2 regions of the Fictibacillus nanhaiensis genome follow, and region 1 is predicted to be linked to the other one. Evidence: a T-box and tRNA genes for the amino acid it is inferred to sense, from the RefSeq annotation. Region 1 holds a T-box; the other holds one or more tRNA genes.
The links. A T-box is a leader RNA that pairs with one kind of tRNA and senses whether it is charged. The one in region 1 lies ahead of alaS (alanine--tRNA ligase), so its partner is inferred to be a tRNA-Ala.
Positions count from the first base shown of each region.

Region 2: it has a tRNA-Ala gene. The T-box ahead of alaS (alanine--tRNA ligase) is inferred to sense a tRNA for this amino acid. The anticodon was not compared.

Region 1 is NZ_JBHUPF010000006.1:1,309,440-1,318,862, forward strand. Features, by position in the region: gene ACFS5O_RS10115 (cysteine desulfurase family protein) at 1-604, shown strand, start outside; gene mnmA (tRNA 2-thiouridine(34) synthase MnmA) at 645-1,772, shown strand; gene ACFS5O_RS10125 (tetratricopeptide repeat protein) at 2,020-2,679, shown strand; gene recD2 (SF1B family DNA helicase RecD2) at 2,692-5,022, shown strand; gene ACFS5O_RS10135 (hypothetical protein) at 5,170-5,367, shown strand; gene ACFS5O_RS10140 (hypothetical protein) at 5,402-5,581, shown strand; gene ACFS5O_RS10145 (AI-2E family transporter) at 5,637-6,713, shown strand; T-box leader at 6,746-6,967, shown strand; gene alaS (alanine--tRNA ligase) at 7,441-9,423, shown strand, end outside.
Region 2 is NZ_JBHUPF010000006.1:1,002,057-1,011,479, reverse strand. Features, by position in the region: gene nagA (N-acetylglucosamine-6-phosphate deacetylase) at 1-675, opposite strand, end outside; gene ACFS5O_RS08660 (exo-beta-N-acetylmuramidase NamZ family protein) at 797-2,047, opposite strand; gene nagZ (beta-N-acetylhexosaminidase) at 2,062-4,083, opposite strand; tRNA gene ACFS5O_RS08650 (tRNA-Ala) at 4,447-4,522, shown strand; gene ACFS5O_RS08645 (YndM family protein) at 4,616-5,071, opposite strand; gene ACFS5O_RS08640 (sodium:solute symporter family protein) at 5,160-6,758, opposite strand; gene ACFS5O_RS08635 (symporter small accessory protein) at 6,755-6,874, opposite strand; gene ACFS5O_RS08630 (hypothetical protein) at 7,132-7,896, shown strand; gene ACFS5O_RS08625 (hypothetical protein) at 7,928-8,341, opposite strand; gene ACFS5O_RS08620 (alkaline phosphatase family protein) at 8,515-9,423, shown strand, end outside.

The DNA of each region.
Region 1 (9,423 bases):
AGCGTATGGCTTGATCTCAATCGATGTGAATGAACTGAACATTGATCTGTTAAGTGCTTCTGGTCATAAGATCAACAGCCCAAAAGGAACAGGATTTCTATTTGTGAAAGAAGGAACTCCTTTTCTTCCTCAAGGGTTCGGTGGCGAGCAAGAGCGTAAGCGCCGAGCTGGAACAGAAAATGTCGCAGGAATCGCTGCTTTACGAAAAGCGGCATCCATCGCAGAAAAAGAAAGAGAAGAACGCTTTAGTCAATATAAAACATTTAGAGATACGATGAAGAAAATATGGCAAGAAGAAGAGGTCTCTTTTCTAGAGAATGGAAGTCCTGATCATTTTCTTCCCCATATCCTTAATGTGAGTTTTCCAGGTGTGAAGACAGAAGTCCTCTTAGTCAACCTAGATCTTGCTGGTATCGCAGCATCAAGCGGATCAGCCTGTACGGCTGGCTCACATGAACCTTCACACGTTTTGAAAGCGATGTTTGGTAATGATGTTCGTACGAAATCTTCTGTTCGTTTTAGCTTTGGTCTAGGCAATAAATTGGAAGATATTGAATACGCTGCTCGTGAGACAGCAAAAATCGTGAAACGATTAGCAAAATAAGTTACAATGTTTGTCATATGAATGAAATGAGGTGGACACGATGCAAACAGAATCAAACAAAAAGGCACCTCAAGATACACGAGTAGTTATTGGAATGAGCGGTGGGGTGGATTCTTCCGTTGCCGCACTTTTACTGAAAGAGCAAGGCTATGATGTGATCGGGATCTTTATGAAAAACTGGGATGATACCGATGAGAATGGCGTATGCACAGCAACAGAAGATTACAACGATGTGATTGCGGTCTGCAACCAGATCGGCATTCCATATTACGCGGTGAATTTTGAAAAAGAATACTGGGACAAAGTATTCACGTACTTTTTGGAAGAATATAAAGCAGGAAGAACACCTAATCCTGATGTGATGTGCAACAAGGAGATCAAATTCAAAGCTTTCCTTGAGCACGCCATGAACTTAGGTGCAGATTATGTAGCTACTGGCCATTATGCACGTGTGGCTGAAATAGATGGAGAAGTTAAGATGCTTCGAGGCGTTGATGAAAATAAGGATCAAACGTATTTCCTTAACCAGCTTTCTCAAGAACAATTACGTCGTGTATTGTTTCCGATTGGTGAGTTGAAGAAGCCTGAAATCCGTAAGATTGCTGAAGCCGCAGGACTTGCTACTGCAAAGAAGAAAGACTCAACAGGAATCTGTTTTATTGGAGAAAGAGACTTTAAAGAATTCTTGAGTCAGTATCTTCCTGCAAAGCCTGGTGAGATGCAAACGTTTGAAGGCGAAGTTAAGGGCAAGCATGATGGATTGATGTACCATACGATCGGGCAGCGTCACGGTCTTGGAATCGGTGGAAGCGGAGATCCTTGGTTTGTTGTCGGTAAGAATTTAAAAGACAACATATTGTATGTCGAACAAGGATTTCATAACGAAAAGCTTTATTCTGACAGCCTAAAAGCAGTAAAGGCAGGATTTGTTTCTGATAGACCGCTCCCTGCTACTTTTAAGTGTACAGCGAAATTCAGATACCGTCAGCCTGACATGGGTGTAACCGTCCATGTGATGGAGGACGAAACGCTACACGTGGTCTTTGATGAAGCACAACGTGCGATCACACCTGGACAAGCAGTCGTGTTTTACGATGGAGATGTTTGTCTAGGCGGAGCAACGATCGATACGGTATACAAAAACGACGAAGCGATCACTTATCTATAAAAGAATGTGGAAAAAACTGGCTTACTAGGACAAGAAATGATCTAGTAAGCCAGTTTTTTTTGCGATAATGAAATAAGGTGCTCGTGCAGCGGCATTCTATGCTCGCTGCACGAGCGATTCCAGAGATTTATGAGCGATTCCAGAAAGCACGAACGCTCTATTCACAAGAGGAACCTACAAAAAATTATGCGCCAGCTACCTTCATTTGTTATACTTTTGAAGGAAATTAAAAGTGGGGGTAATGAAGATGGAATCTTCAAAAGGTCTTGAATATTTACAAAAAGGAAAGTTTGAAGAAGCAGCAAAAAGTTTGGAATCAATGATTGAGACCGATCCTGAAAATCCAGTGCATTATATTAATTTTGGAAATTTACTTTCTGCTGTTCATGAACACGAAAAAGCGATTCAATTCTTTGATAAAGCTCTATCGCTCGATGAAAATGCTGTTGCTGCATACTATGGCGCGGGTATTGCCTGCTACCACCTTGAAGAATTCTCTAAGAGCGCAAAACTTTTTCAAGAAGCCATCAAAGGCGGGCTGCAAGATGGTGACACTCACTTTATGACAGGCATGTCGTTCGTTTCACTCGGTGAACATAAGCTTGCATTTCCTTACTTAATGAGAGCAACTGAGCTCAACACACAAGATCATGAAGCTTTGTTTCAATTCGGTCTCTGCCAAGCCCGAACAGGGGATATTGAGTCTGCATCAACAACTTTTGAAAAAGTTGTTGAACGCGATGAAACGCATGCCGATGCTTGGTACAACCTAGGCGTAACATATAGTTATTTTGATAAAAACGCAGATGCTCTAAAAGCTTTTCAAAGAGCGTTAGACATCCAGCCCGACCATTATCTTGCAGGGAATGGAAAACGAAACATCGAAAGTAAAAAAACTAACCATTAAAGGGGGTGCTTTATGGCACAGCAGCCTTCTTTTCATTTAGAAGATGATTCGACTGAAATAAAAAAGTATATAAAAGGTACGTTAATCTCTACAATTTATCATCAAACAGAGAGTCTCTATACAGTCGCCAGAATACGGGTAAAAGAGACGAACGAAAATTACAACGAAAAAGAAGTTATGATTACAGGAATCCTTCCTCCATTAAGAGAAGATGAGCTTTATTTGTTTTATGGGAAATTTAAAGATCATCCGAAATATGGTAAGCAATACGAAGTTGAACTGTTCCAAAAAGAGATGCCTCAATCTAAGGAAGCTATGATTCAGTATCTTTCGAGTGATTTATTTAAAGGGATCGGTAAGAAGACTGCCGAGCATATTGTAGAAGTCATGGGAAACGATGCGATCACAAAGCTCTTAGAATCACCGGAATATATTAGTCAGATTCCAAAGCTAACAGAAGAACAAGCTCAAAGTTTGCAAAGGTCCCTCATGCAGAATCGAGGATTAGATCAAGTGATGATGGTCGTGCAACCCTATGGGATCGGGCCGCAGATTGCGATGAAAATTTTTCAAACATATCAGGATGATGCTGTAAAGATCATTAAAGACGAGCCGTATCGACTGATTGAAGACGTTTCTGGAATTGGGTTCCACCGAGCTGATGAAATTGCAAAAGGAAATGGGATGCAAGTGAATCATCCAAAACGAATTCAAGCTGCTTGTCAGTTTGTACTTCGTGATCAAGGAACAGATCTTGGACACTCCTACCTACCGATGGATGAACTGTTAGAAGGTGTAAGAAAGCTTTTAGCAGATGGAAAGAATACGGTAGATGAGATGAGTATTTTTCGTGAGATTCAAGATATGGAAACTGAGCAACGATTGATCGTAAGAGAGAACGTTGTATATCTGCCATCCCTTTATTTCGCTGAGCGTGGATTTGCTCAAAAAATGAATCAATTATTACATAGTCAGAAAAATGATTATCACATTGAGGATTCAAAATTGGAATCTGAGCTAACAGCTCTTGAAAAAAGACTCAACATGAAATATGCGAAAAGTCAAAAAGAGGCTATTAAGAAGGCGTTGACCTCTTCTTTAATGGTTCTTACGGGAGGACCTGGAACAGGGAAAACGACCGTGATTAAAGGAATCGTCGAACTTTATAGTGAGATTCATGGTGTAAGTTTGAACCCTGATGATTACCGAGGAAAAAAAGAGTCGTTTCCAGTTTTACTCGTTGCTCCAACAGGTCGAGCTGCAAAGCGTATGACTGAGTCTACAGGAATACCCGCTCACACGATTCATCGCTTGTTAGGATGGAAAGGTGGAGGTACTTTTGAAAAAAATGAAGATGAACCCATTGACGGAAAACTTTTGATCGTCGATGAAATGTCAATGGTGGATATATGGCTTGCTCATTCTCTAGCCAAAGCTTTGCCACCACAGATCCAGATCATTTTTGTTGGTGATGAAGATCAGCTACCTTCTGTAGGTCCTGGTCAAGTATTAAAAGACCTTTTACAAGCTCAGCATGTACCTCAGTCTCGTTTAGTGGATATTTATAGACAAGCAGAGGGTTCTTCCATCATTCGGTTAGCTCATGAGATGAAGAACGGAAACGTGCCGCAAGATCTGCTTGTCCCACAGAACGACAGACGTTTTTTTGCATGTTCCGGTGAACAAGTGTTTCAGGCTATCCTTCAAGTTTGTGAAAATGCGATTAAAAAAGGATACAGTTCTCGAGATATCCAAGTGTTAGCACCTATGTACAAAGGGCCTGTTGGAATTGATCGATTAAATATGGAACTTCAGCGTCTGTTTAATCCTGAGAAACAAAAACAGCGTCAGTTACAGGTCGCAAATGTGTTTTATCGAAAAGGAGATAAAGTGCTTCAGCTCGTCAATCAACCTGAAGATCAAGTGTTCAACGGAGATATCGGTGAGATCGTTGCTGTTATCTATGCAAGAGAGAACACGGATAAAGAAGATCAGATCGTCATTAGTTTTGATGAGATTGAGGTTACATATAAAAGAAGTGAATTTCATCATTTTACTCACGCTTTCTGCTGTTCGATCCATAAATCGCAGGGCAGTGAGTATCCGATCGTCGTTCTACCTGTCTTAAAAAGCTACTACCGAATGTTAAAACGGAATTTATTATATACAGCAATAACGAGAAGTAAAGAATATCTGATCCTGTGTGGAGAACAAGAAGCGTTTACTTGGGCTGTTGAACGTTCAGATGAAACAGAACGATACTCGGGTCTTACTTCACGTCTTCAAGAGACTATACTGGAAAAAGATTTAATGAATGATACCCTTATAAACGAAACAAACTAGAAATGTTCGAGAGATGTAAGATGTCATCTTGTCGGACATTTCTTTTTTGTCTTTCTAAAAGTTATGATTTTCAAATGTTATTTTCTGTATATTTTCTACAAATTCAGGACACCCTTGTAAAAGTAAAATTTAAAGGAGAGAGAGCAAGTGGAATGTCCGAACTGCAGTAGAAAAGATATCGGGAAAATCGGGGTGAACCAGTATTATTGCTGGAACTGTTTTATTGAGCTTTCCATTGTTAAAGGAAGACTGTCCCTTCATCAAGTGGAAGAAGACGGCTCTCTAACATCACTCGATGATTTATTTGAAGATCAAGATCTGACTTATAGAGAAAGCACATCATAAAAGAAAAAAATCTCTGATGTCGAGGTGATTTAGCATGAGCAGGACGATGAGTTCTCTTTTCGCACTTGGTATTGGAGCGGCAACATATGCGATGAGAAATAAGAGGATGTCAAGAATGTCTAAGATGAACTATAATCTTTCAGATCTTAGTGATCTTTGGACATCACGACGTGTTAAAAAGATTCGTAAAAAAGTCGCAAAAGCCATTTATTAAAGATAGCAAACCCCGTCTCGTAAAAGACGGGGTTTTTTAAGAAAAGGGTGAAGAGATGACAAAAGACATTCGAATGAAGTGGGCTTACAGGTTAACCCTTTCTTTACTATTGTTTTTGTGTTTGTTTCTTTTAATGAAACTTTACCCACTTTATGAACCACTATGGCGTGCGATCAAGGGGGTCATTCTGCCATTTTTCCTTGCAGCTTTAATTACATATCTACTCCATCCCGTCGTTGAATACGTTCATGAAAAAGGATTACCTCGCTTTGTTGCGATCTTAAGCATATACATCCTTTTCTTTGGTGGTCTTGGATTTGCGGCAGTAAAAGGATTTCCGTATTTCGTCGTACAGATGAAGCAGTTGTTAGTGAATGTGCCTGTACTTGCTGAGGATTATAAGGATTTATTGTACCAAGTAGATCGAGGTACATCTGCACTTCCGTATTCGGTTCATTCTAAAATAGAAAATTATATCGTTAAAATGGAAAGTAACGCACAGGATCTATTGACCAATGCGATCTTTTCATTAAGAAAGATTGTAGACTACTTCTTTGTTATCATCGTTGTCCCATTTTTAGTCTTTTATTTTCTTAACGATTTTGAGAAGCTGAAGAAAGCACTTTGGTACCTAACACCGAGAAAATATCGATATGAAGGAAAGCATTTAATAAGAGATATCGACCAATCACTTGGAGGGTACATTAGAGGACAGTTGTTTGTAGGTGCTATACTAGGCGCAGCGGCCATGATTGCTCTATGGATTGTTGGGATGCCATATCCTATACTTTTAGGTCTTGTGATCGCGATAACGGACATCATTCCATACTTTGGTCCGATATTAGGGGCGATACCTGTCGTATTGATCGCACTCACGATTTCTTGGAAGATGGTGTGGATTACGGTAGGGATTATGCTCGTTCTACAGTTCATAGAAGGCAATATCCTTGGTCCGTTTATCGTCGGAAAGAACCTGCATATCCATCCAGTCTTTATTATTTTTTCCCTACTACTAGGTGGAGAACTGGCTGGTGTGCCAGGAATGATCTTAGCTGTTCCGATCTTCAGTGTGATTAAGGTCATTATTATTCACATTAGAGAACACCGACTTCAATCATCGATTGACAAGTAATATTGAATAAACGTATACTATCGCTAGAAGATCAAAAAACGCTGAAAGAGATAAGTACGTTTCAGTCCTTCCAAAAGAGAGAAGCATCCATCGGCTGAAAGATGTTTTAGGAAGAAGCGAAACAGAAAGCTACTCTGGAGTGCAGAAGAAAAATCTGCCGTTATGCCGCGTTAAGGCTTTAATCAAGGTGATATGCTTGAATATAAGCATATAACCAGGGTGGTACCGCGTGAATTCAAACTCTCGTCCCTGTATTTTTTATAGGGATGGGAGTTTTTTATTTTGCATAAGTTTGTAGCTTTAGAATTGATTTTGTACCTAAATTAGCAATTCAATCATTTACATTTTTTAACTAGGCTCTTTCTAAAAGATTGTTGCTTTGTATCTTTTCTCTTCTTATGCAAGTTGATTGCAGCGGAAGGTGGCGAGACTCCTATGGGACGAGCGTTCAGTCCGAAAAGTGGAAGTGGCTCGTTCAGCCCCGACTAGCAAAAGTTGAATGGTTTATGAAGGCGTATTTTGCCTTCTTGACCGTTTAACTTTTGACCTCGAGGGGCTAGCCACTGCAACTAGACAGGTGGAGACTCCTAATGGCGCATAGCGGCAGGAGGCTCACCGCACGCCCCATGGAAAGCGAGCGACCTGGTGCGGAATTCAACTAGCTTTCATAGCAACATGAATACGAAATCAGTCTTTATATTTATCTAAAAAAAGGAGAATGAAAACGATGAGAAATTTGACTTCAGCTCAAGTAAGACAGATGTTCCTTGATTTTTTCCAAGAAAAAGGCCATGGTGTAGAACCTAGTGCATCCTTAGTTCCACATGAAGATCCTACACTTCTATGGATCAATAGTGGAGTGGCTACACTAAAAAAATATTTTGATGGACGCGTGATTCCTGAGAACCCTCGTATCACGAATGCACAAAAATCGATCCGTACGAACGATATCGAAAATGTTGGGATTACAACTCGACACCATACGTTCTTTGAGATGTTAGGAAACTTCTCGATCGGCGATTACTTCAAAGTGGAAGCTATTCTTTGGGCTTGGGAGTTCTTAACGAGTGAAAAATGGATCGGCTTTGATCCTGAAAAACTCTCTGTGACCATCCATCCGGAAGATGATGAAGCATTTGATATTTGGACAAAGCAAGTAGGATTACCTGAAGAGCGTATCATTCGTTTGGAAGGCAACTTCTGGGATATTGGTGAGGGACCGAGTGGACCAAATACTGAGATCTTCTATGACCGCGGTGAATCTTTTGGCAGTGATCTGTCTGATCCAGAGCTATATCCAGGTGGAGAGAACGATAGATACCTTGAGGTCTGGAACCTGGTGTTCTCACAGTTCAACCATAATCCAGACGGAACATATACGCCGCTTCCTAAGAAGAATATCGATACAGGTATGGGACTTGAGAGAATGGTTTGTGTGATTCAAGATACGAAGACTAACTTTGAAACCGATCTATTCATGCCGATCATCAAAGAAACAGAAAAGCTTTCTGACACTTCTTATGGCTTAAGTACAGAAACTGACACTGCGTTTAAAGTAATCGCTGATCACATTCGTACGGTAAGCTTCGCGATTGGTGACAGTGCTCTACCATCGAATGAAGGAAGAGGATATATCCTTCGTCGTTTGATCAGAAGAGCGATTCGTTTTGCGAAAAAGATCAATATCAACAAGCCTTTCATGTATGAACTAGTTCCAACAGTTGCAGACATCATGGTTGACTTTTATCCAGAAGTAAAAGAAAAAGTCCCATTCATTCAAAAAGTTATTAAGACAGAAGAAGAGCGTTTCCATGAGACGATCAACGAAGGGCTTGCTATCTTAGAAGATGTTATGGCAAAAGAAAAAGAAGAAGGAAGAAACATTATCTCTGGAAAAGACGCATTCAAGCTTTATGATACGTTTGGATTCCCGTTCGAGCTTACCCAAGAATATGCGGCTGAAAATGGAATGGATGTTGATCTAGAAGGCTTTGAAAACGAGATGAAGGCTCAACGTGAACGCGCACGTGCAGCAAGACAAGAAGTGGACAGCATGCAAGTGCAAGGCGGCGTTCTTTCTGACATTACCGTAAAGAGTGAATTCTCTGGTTATGACCACCTATCAGGAGAAGCTCAAATACTTGAAGTTCTTCAAAACGGTGAGCGTGTTGCGATGGTAGCCGCAGGTGAAGAAGCTCAAGTTATCTTGGATGTTACGCCTTTTTATGCAGAAAGCGGTGGTCAGATTGCTGACCAAGGTACCATTACAGGTAAAGAACTGGCACTAAAAGTGAAAGATGTTCAAAAAGCGCCAAACGGACAAAACCTACACACAGTTGTTGTTGAAAAAGGTGTTCTCGAAAACAATATCGAAGTTTCTGTCAAGGTTGACCCTGAGATTCGTGCAAAAGTAGTGAAGAACCATACGGCTACTCATCTTCTTCATCAAGCATTAAAAGATGTTCTTGGAACACATGTGAATCAGGCTGGTTCTCTCGTTCAAGAAGGTCGTTTGCGTTTTGACTTCACACATTTCGGAAGCATCTCATCAGAAGAGCTTGAAAAGATCGAAGAGATCGTAAACGAAAAAGTATGGGGCAACATTCCTGTTGAAAAGATGGTTAAGAATATTAACGAAGCAAAAGCGATGGGAGCTATGGCTCTTTTCGGTGAAAAGTATGGTGAAACCGTACGCGTTGTAAAAGTAGGA
Region 2 (9,423 bases), 310 kb from region 1:
AAATAAATGGGTAACGTGAGAAATGCCGGATTCAATTCCAACTTTAACTTCTACAAAAGAACTGTCACTGTGACCAATCGATGCGATTATACCTTGTGAAGATAAGTACTTTGTAAGCTCTAATCCACCTTCCATCTCAGGCGCTAACGTAACTAGTTTTATTTGGTTATCAGCACTTTTTTGAAACTCGTTAAATTGGCTAACATCAGGTTGCTGAATAAAAGATGTAGGCTGCGCTCCCGCTCGTTTTGGAGAAATAAATGGCCCTTCAAGATGAATACCGAGCAACTCAGCGGCGGAACTTTGAGATTCTAACATAAAGTTAGAAGCGGTATTCAGTGCCCTATTAATTACTGATATTTCTTCAGTCATCGTTGTTGCTAAAAAGGATGTTGTTCCTTCTGCTGGGAGAACTTTTGAGATCGTCTCTAATGCCTCTTTTGTTCCGTCCATAAAATCTGCTCCATCAGCACCATGAATATGAATATCGATCATGCCAGGAATGATAATACTTCCCTGCGGCATGTTATACCTGATAACATCTTCATCTATTAAAGGGGAATCTGATGTGCCAACATGAAAAATCTTATCGTTCTTCATCCATACATATCCATTATTAACGAGCTGTCCTTCTTCGTTAATTAAATCTCCAACTAGTAAAATATTAGGTTTCATGTCCACCCCCCCTTATCACTTTATGCCTAGCCTAACATTCTTATAACTAGTTGTCTATACCAGTCAGAAAATTCAAATAAAAAGCCAGGGCTAAATAAACCGCCTTAGCTCTTTCTTACTTTTAATACAATAAATATTTTTTTCTTACATTTTTAAAGTTCTCAAGTTCTTGATCGTATCGAGAGACGATTTCATCAACTGTACGTCCTGTTTCAATATACTCTCGGACCCATCCATTCCCTGCTAATAAGTCGAAGAAAGAAATCCCTCTACTATCCTCTGCCCTAAATGCAAAGTCATTTGGATAAAGATCATGAATCGCTTTCACAAGCGTGATTCCTGTAAGAACAGGCTGAAACAATTTTTCATCTTTCACGTGAATTTCCACACCGTGAGATAGCTTACCTGCATGTTTTGATGAAGCCGGAGTAAACGAGGCTGCTCTAAATGAAACACCAGGCAAAGCTTCTTTATTTAATTTCTCAGCTAATTGATCTCCGTTAATAAATGGAGCACCGATTAACTCAAACGGCTTAGTCGTTCCCCGACCTTCTGAAACATTCGTTCCTTCAATCAGTGCACTTCCTGGATAAACAAGTGCCGTTTGCTTAGTTGGCATGTTAGGAGAAGGCAACACCCATTCAAGCCCACTGTCTTCATAGCTCCACGATCTCTTCCATCCTTTCATTTCTACCACTTTTAAATCCGCATCAATATCAAACTCTTGGTTAAATAATTTTGCCAGTTCTCCTACAGTCATACCGTGCCTTAACGGAATAGGGTACAGTCCTACAAAAGAGGAATACGCAGGATCTAATACTGGCCCTTCTACTTCTTTACCACCAAGTGGATTCGGACGATCTAGTACGACAAATGGTATATTGTTCTCTTTTGCAGCTTCCATCGCATAAGCCATCGTGTAAATATACGTATAGAAACGAGTACCTACATCTTGAATATCAAAAACCAAAACATCGATTCCTTCAAGCATCTCAGGAGTTGGTTTTTTCGTTGCTCCATACAAGCTATAGACCGGAAGACCTGTTTTTGGATCATTGTAGAACTCTACATATTCTCCAGCTTGAGCACTCCCACGCACTCCATGTTCAGGTCCGTACAAAGCTTTGAGCTCTATATCGGGATGGTTGTATAAAACATCCACGATGCTGTTCAAGTTGCGATCTACACCAGTCGGATTTGTGATTAACCCGACCTTTTTACCTTTTAATACCTTCATTTCATGATTAAGCAGCTGCTCTAACCCTGTCTTAAATCGTTTATTATGTTCTACATCTCTTTGCGTAGCCTGTGCATTAGGCAATATAGAAGAAAACAGCATCAATATTGTAAAAAGAATTCCCCATTTTTTCATTAGATCCCCTCCTATTAGTAGCTTTTACCATGACCGAACGGATAGAGAATTTGTTCTAAACCATTTTCATAGATCGTAACAGGCAACTTCCCTGAAGGGTTGTTTATTCCAAAAATAGTTTCTGCCGCTGCCCTAAAGCTAGCATCTCTGAAGCTATATTGTGCAAGATAAGCTGAAACTTCAGGAAACGCCATAATGTCATAAGGATTTCTAATTCCTACAGCTACTGTTTTATCCGGTGCTGCTTCAATAACTTGGTTGACCATCTGCATCTGAGGAGACGACGGTAGTCGTCCAGATACGGTAGACGTATGAGTACCAAGCACAACAAGATCTGCATCCTTTACTTTTTGCAGTTGTTCACCATTTAAAGGTTTATCTGCTTTGATCAACTCAACAGATGAGTGGTGAGCAGCTAATGCTCGTTGAAGGTTTTCGATATAGGTATTACCAATAACAACTACAGAATCGATTTCGTTTTTGTTAACAGGTAAAAGGTTATCGTTCTTCACAAGTGTTATTGATTTTCTTGCTACCTCATTCTCTAAATTCTTATGCTCTTGGTTTCCAACCACTTCTTCAGCATGTCCAATTTTTTCTTCGATTGGTGTCTCGCTTACTTGTTTGTAAATCCCACGATTCGCTTTTAATGTTAATAGACGTTCAACCGATTGATTCAATCTTGTTTCTGTAACTTCGCCATTTTCAACTGCCTCATAAAGTCCATTTGCTACTTCTTCTAATCCTACTGGCATTAACACGATATCTGTACCAGCATTCACTGCACGAATAGCCGTATCAACTGGTCCAAAGTGATCTACAATGGCTTTCATATTAAGAGCATCTGTTGAGATAACACCTTTAAAGCCCATTTCTTTTCTCACCAAATTGGTTAATACTTCATAAGACAATGTGGCTGGAAGATTGATTTCCGTTCCATCTTTTTTAGAAATAACAGTCGTTGGATCAATTTTAGGGAATGTTACATGAGCGGTTAATATAGCATCAATATTATTATTGATCGCTTGCTGGAAAGGATATAACTCAACTTCTAGAAGCCTCTCCTTTTCATGAGGAACAGAAGGTAGACCAAGATGAGAATCTACTGCTGTGTCTCCATGCCCTGGAAAGTGCTTAGCCGTTGCAGCCATACCTGAGTTTTGCAAGCCCTTAATATAAGCAGTTCCTAAATCAGCAACTAACTGTGGATCTTCACCAAATGAACGGACACCAATGACAGGGTTGTCAGGATTGTTATTTACATCCAAAGCAGGTGCTAAGTTCATATTAATGCCTAGTGAATGGAGTTCTGAACCGATAGCATGTCCGACAGATTCCGCCATCTCCGTTGATCTTGTGGCACCAAGCGCCATATTTCCTGGGAAATCGGTACCGCTCTGCAAACGTGTCACAATTCCACCTTCTTGGTCGATTGAAACCAATAATCCATAATCTTCATTTGCTTTTTTATACTCATCGACTAATCGTACGGTCTGCTCTGTCGTGACTACATTTTCTCTAAATAGAATAACCCCACCAAGGTGATACTTTTTTACAAGTTCTCTAATCTCGTCGTTCATTTCCGTTACAGGTTTCCCTTTCCAATTACGGAAATCTGGCATCAGCATTTGACCAACCTTTTCTTGAACTGTCATAGATTTAATCGCTTTTGAAATTACGTCATATTTTGGATTTTTTTGTTTGAGGAACTCAGCCTTTCCGTGTTTCACATGTATTCCAATCTTGTCGAATGACTTACCATCCGTGACTATGATCATTGTTGTACCGTTTTTACCGTTTAAACGTACAAGTCCATCATTGTTTACTGTGGCAATTTTTTTGTTCAGTGATTTCCATATTAGATGATTTGCCACTTCGACATATGTTCCATCTTTACTTGTTAATAATGCGGCTAGATCTACGGTTTCACCATTAATATCTTTACTAAATTGCGGCATATTTTGAGCGATGATTAAGCCAGGGGTGCCTGTATGTTGAGTTGAAATACCTTCAGCCTTCCCCACCCCTGCAAACATAGGAACGATTAAAAGGGTAATTAAAAGCACGAAACGAATGTTTATTGATGCTTTCACTTTACTAACCTCCTTAAATTTTGGTAGCGCTTTCTTTGTCACTTTTCGGTAAAAAAAAAGCGGTTCCTGTCGCAAGAAGACAAAACAGAACTTAAGTCCCTTAGCATACTAGGACTAGTTGTCTATACCAGTATTACAGATTATACTTTTGAGGTAAAAAAGACTTATAACATTTAGAAATCGCTAGTGAGCGAGTATTTTTCGAGAAAAATTATGTAAGTTATTATGAGCCAAACACAGATTTATCCAAAAAGGACTTGCTCCGTTTTCAGAATAATTATATACTTTTCTATGTTAGTAATAACTGGGGGCTTAGCTCAGCTGGGAGAGCGTTTGGCTGGCAGCCAAAAGGTCAGCGGTTCGATCCCGCTAGTCTCCACCATACAAAAATTTTTTAATCCCTTGAGAATGGTTCAAGGGATTTTTTTGAAAATAAAAAAGTATCATGCTTATCCATCATGATACTTTCATCGAACTATTCTTCTCTATTTTTATTCCGCGGATCTTGTTCTTCAGCAAATTCAGTTGCATATCTGAAACCTGGTCTAAATCTTCGTTGGTGCCTTCCAGTTCTATCTCTATTTATCGAAGTCATGTGCTTTAGTAAGTACTGATGGACAAAAACTTCTGTAGCGGTGATTATACCAGCTGCGATCACACTTCCCCATGCAATCTGCATATACCCATTCAACAGGATCGATCCGAAAATCCAAACCACTATATACGCTAGAATAAACTCTGCCATCAACGTGTTGTTCTTCCCTATTCTCGGTAAGAGGATACGATCTGCCACGACGTAAGTGATAACTGTTGTTGTAACCGCAAAAGAGACAATATCACTGATCGAAGCGTCAAAGAAGAGATCGAGTCCGATCCAAAATGCGATTATGCATACAATTAATTTCATCATAATGACTTTTACTTGTTCCATAAAAAAACCTCCTTAATCTGTTCATAGTTTGTAACAAATATCGGAGGTTCATACTTCTTCCTATCGTTTGATTTCTAAAACATGCTCTTTATTCAGAAACGGCTTGGGGAATGAACTCCTTTTCATTGTTCTGCTTCATATTTGTACTTTTATCGAGCAAACTAACCATAACGAATACGACGGTAGATAATGGTAACGCGTAGAATAGAGGATCGATATGAGTCCATGGATAAGGAAGTATAGCCTCTTTTCCAAACCATGCTTGTGATAAACCAATAGCTGCAGATTCTTTAAGGTGTAAGAATAAGAATCCGATAATACTCACGGAAAAACCAACGATCATACTTGCTATGGCAGCGGACTTCGTAGCTTTTTTCCAATATAGGGCTCCTATCAATGCTGGCATAAATCCAGCAGCACAAATACCAAACCAAAAAGCAGTGGCTTGGGCGATGATTCCAGCTGGAAGGAGATAGGCTAATATGACAGCAGCTATTACTCCAATGAGCACGCCGATTCGTGAAGGGTTGAGCTTCGATCCAAATAAGGATTGAACACCAAGAGTTTTTAAAATATCTTGGCCAAAAGCTGTGGCTTGAACATGAATGAGTGAACTTATCGTAGAGATTGTGGCGGATAATAATGTGAGTGTAAACAGATAGATAAACCATTCCGGCATGATTTGGTTTATAAAGATAGGAATGATAAGATCAACGTTTCCTTTTGCGGCTGTTAACGCGATTTGACCTGTTTTTTCATAAAAATAAAGATTACTTAACGGTCCGATCACAAATGCCGCACCTGTCATAAAAAAGATAAAAATTCCACCGACTAAGACAGATCGGTAAAGTGCTCGATCATCTTTTACAGTCATGCATCTCATTGCGAGTTGAGGCTGCGCCAGTACTCCTATTCCAACCCCCATGATTATAGTACTTACAATGGTCCACCAAAGCGGCGATCCAAATTCAGGCATGCTTGTCCAGCCTTGATGACCTTGATCGACAAGAGCTTGAGGTACAAGATCTTTCATTGCTGTTAATCCGTTATGCCCTTCCATAATGCCACCTACTGCTTGATAAGTAACAAATAAAAAGATAGCCATTCCGACCAACATGACAACCGCACCAAAAGCATCGGTATACATAACTGCCTTAATTCCACCTGTTACTACATAGATGCCAATGATTGCAGCCAGTAAGATAAGAGCAAGATTAAAGTTCATCGAAAGTGATTCTTGAAGAAATCTTCCCCCACCGATCAAAACGATGCTAGTATAAGCTGGCATCAAAATAAAGATCATTGCTCCTGAAAAAACCGTGATGAATTTTGAATCATACCTTTTTCCTAACAGAGTAGGAAACGTAGTGGCGTTAAGGTCTAGTGAAAGCTTTCTGATCTTCGTTCCAAAAATCGCAAATGCCACAAATATACCTAGTACGATATTAAGAAAGGCAAGCCATAACAAGCTGAATCCATGAGCTGCTGACACCCCACCAAAACCAACAATGGCTGACGTACTAATAAAAGTTGCACCATAAGATAGTGCCATGATCGCAGGATGAATATTTCTTCCACCCACTAAATAATCTGATTCTGTTACCGTTTTTTTATATCCATAATAAGCCAACCAAGACATGATACCCATATATATGATTAGAATCGGAATGAGGACGGCAAAATTCATTTTGAGTCATCACCTCCTTTGTTCCACATGATTCCACCAAAAACCACGCATCCTAATGCCGAAACAACCGTAGCAACCCATACAAATGCGATAAGTCCATCTTCCATTCCTAGCATAAAGCCACTCCCTTTTAAAAAAGATTTTTAATGAATACGCTTTCGTAGATGTTCAAAAATTTTTTTCTTTATCATTCCTCCCTAATATTTCCTTAATAAAGGTCTTCTTTTTGACTGATGAATCCCCTTTAAAGTTCATAAGTTTTTATAGAAAATAGTCTTTTGTAACATTATTGAAATATTTCTGTAATATTAGTGAAACCATAACTGCGCTTCTCTCGTCTAATAAATAACAAGACATTGAGGAGGATTTAACATTGAAATTCAAAAAACGCACGGTTATTTTTACTGCAACTGCATTCCTTACAATCGGGGTATTAAACAATAATGATTTTGAGAGCAAGGTAAGAGCGACAGAACAAAAATCTCCACTTAAACAGGAGGTAGTTACTTCTAAGCGATCAAATGAAGTTCTTACTCTAAATCAAAATGATGGAGAAGAAAATGAAAAACTAATAGCAGCATCGAAGGTGAAGGTACCTGTTCAACCTCAAAAAGAAGAAACCGTTCCAAAACCAGTTGAAAAAGAAAAAGTAGAACAACCGCAGATTTCAGAAAAACCTAAAGTCACTCAAATTCAAACAACAAAACCTGAACCAAAGCCTGCTGTTGAGCTACAGACAAAAACCGTTGAAGCAAAACCTAAAGCAGAAGAGCAAACACAAACGAAAACTAAAATCATCGACGGTTACACATATGTTAGCCTAATGGATGACACACATGAAAACTTAAAACATCTAGTAGCCATCGCAAAGAAACATAACGCCAGCCTTTATGCGATTGAAAATAGTGATTGTTTTCTGATGTATGATAATGCTACTGATCAAATGATTATGGGTTTTAGTACGGGGATTAATACCGTTTCGATCGAGAACGTAGAAGTTCTATACGATATGCATCCTACGATTAAAGAACAGATTCAAGAAGTCATCAAAACGGGTGAAGCCATTCAAGTCAAGCAAGGCGAAAATCAAGGCTACTATATTTCAAAAGTAGATGGAAAGATCAGAGTATCTTTTTAAAAACACAAAAAAGCCCTACGTAGGGGCTTTTTTATTTTTTCTTTATTTCTTTTAAGGCAACTACCTTGAGTGCCATCAGCTCATCATCTGTCACTTTTTCGAGCAGCTTCTCATATACCGCTAGCTTTTCCTCTTCGTTCAAACCTTTACTTACTTTTTCTCTAATCCCTGCTAATTCTTGAACGGAGTATCTTTCAGAGATGAATTGAACAGCATCGTTTTTAGTTGTGAAAGATAATTTCTGTTTAGGCGCTTTGCCTGTTTCTATGTACTTCCTAATCTCTGGATCTTCTAAAAGTTTTGAGATCTCATCTTCGTTCGACTTTAATTCTTTCGTAATTTCTGTCATCGCTTTTTCAGAAGCGTAATCCATCGTAAAGACGTACAGAATGACACCAGTTGTAATAAAAAACATCAATACAACACCTAACCACCACTTGATCACTTCATCACCCACTATACAAAGAGATAATCCATTCATAACATAATTTACAAAGTTTGGAAAGAAAATGGTATGATTCTTTTATAATTCACACATACACTTTACACGCGTTAGATTCCCATATGCTATCATTTAATTTAGAATGGTTAATCTTAGCAATTTTTTGGAGGAGTGTTATGTCACGTCTAACCGATCATTTAGTGGTCATCTCATTTGACTGTCTTTCTTCTCTTGATTTTCCTTTGTTAGAACAACTTCCGCATTTTAAAAAAATTTTAAATCAAGGCTCATTTTGTAAAAACGTAGAGACGATCTACCCTTCTGTAACATATCCTTGTCATACTTCAATCGTTACAGGACGGTATCCAAAAAATCACGGCATCGTAAACAACACGTTGGTACAGCCGGGCAAACCTTCACCCGATTGGTATTGGCACAGAAAGCATATAAAAGGGACCACATTATATGATGAAGCAAAAAAAGCAGGTATGACAACAGGTGCTCTTCTTTGGCCAGTAACGGCAAGAGCGAATATCGATTACAACATGCCTGAAATTTTTGCGAACCGGAAGTGGCATCACCAGATTCCTGTTTCTCTCTTAAACGGAAGTAAAAGATATCAACTTGACCTGAACCGTCGTTTCGGACATCTGCGTAATGGGTTGAATCAGCCTGAGCTTGATGATTTTGTTTTAGAATCCACAATACATACGATTAAAACGAAAAAACCACAATTACTGCTAGTCCATTTTGTGGATCTGGATTCACAGCGGCACTATCATGGCTTTTCTTCTGATGAAGCAATGGATGCGATAAAAAGACATGACAACAGACTCGGACGAATTGTTGAATCCTTACAGGAAGCCGGTATCTATGAAGAGACGACCATCGCCGTATTAGGAGATCATAGTGCATTAGATGAAAGTAAAGCGATTAAACTGAATGTGTTATTGAAAGAACAACAATTCATAGATACGGATTCAAAAGGCTCTATACAAAATTGGAAAGCCTATTGCAAAAGTTGTGATGGTTCAGCATATATTTACCTAAAAGATTCATCTGATATACAAACAAAGGAGGTCGTT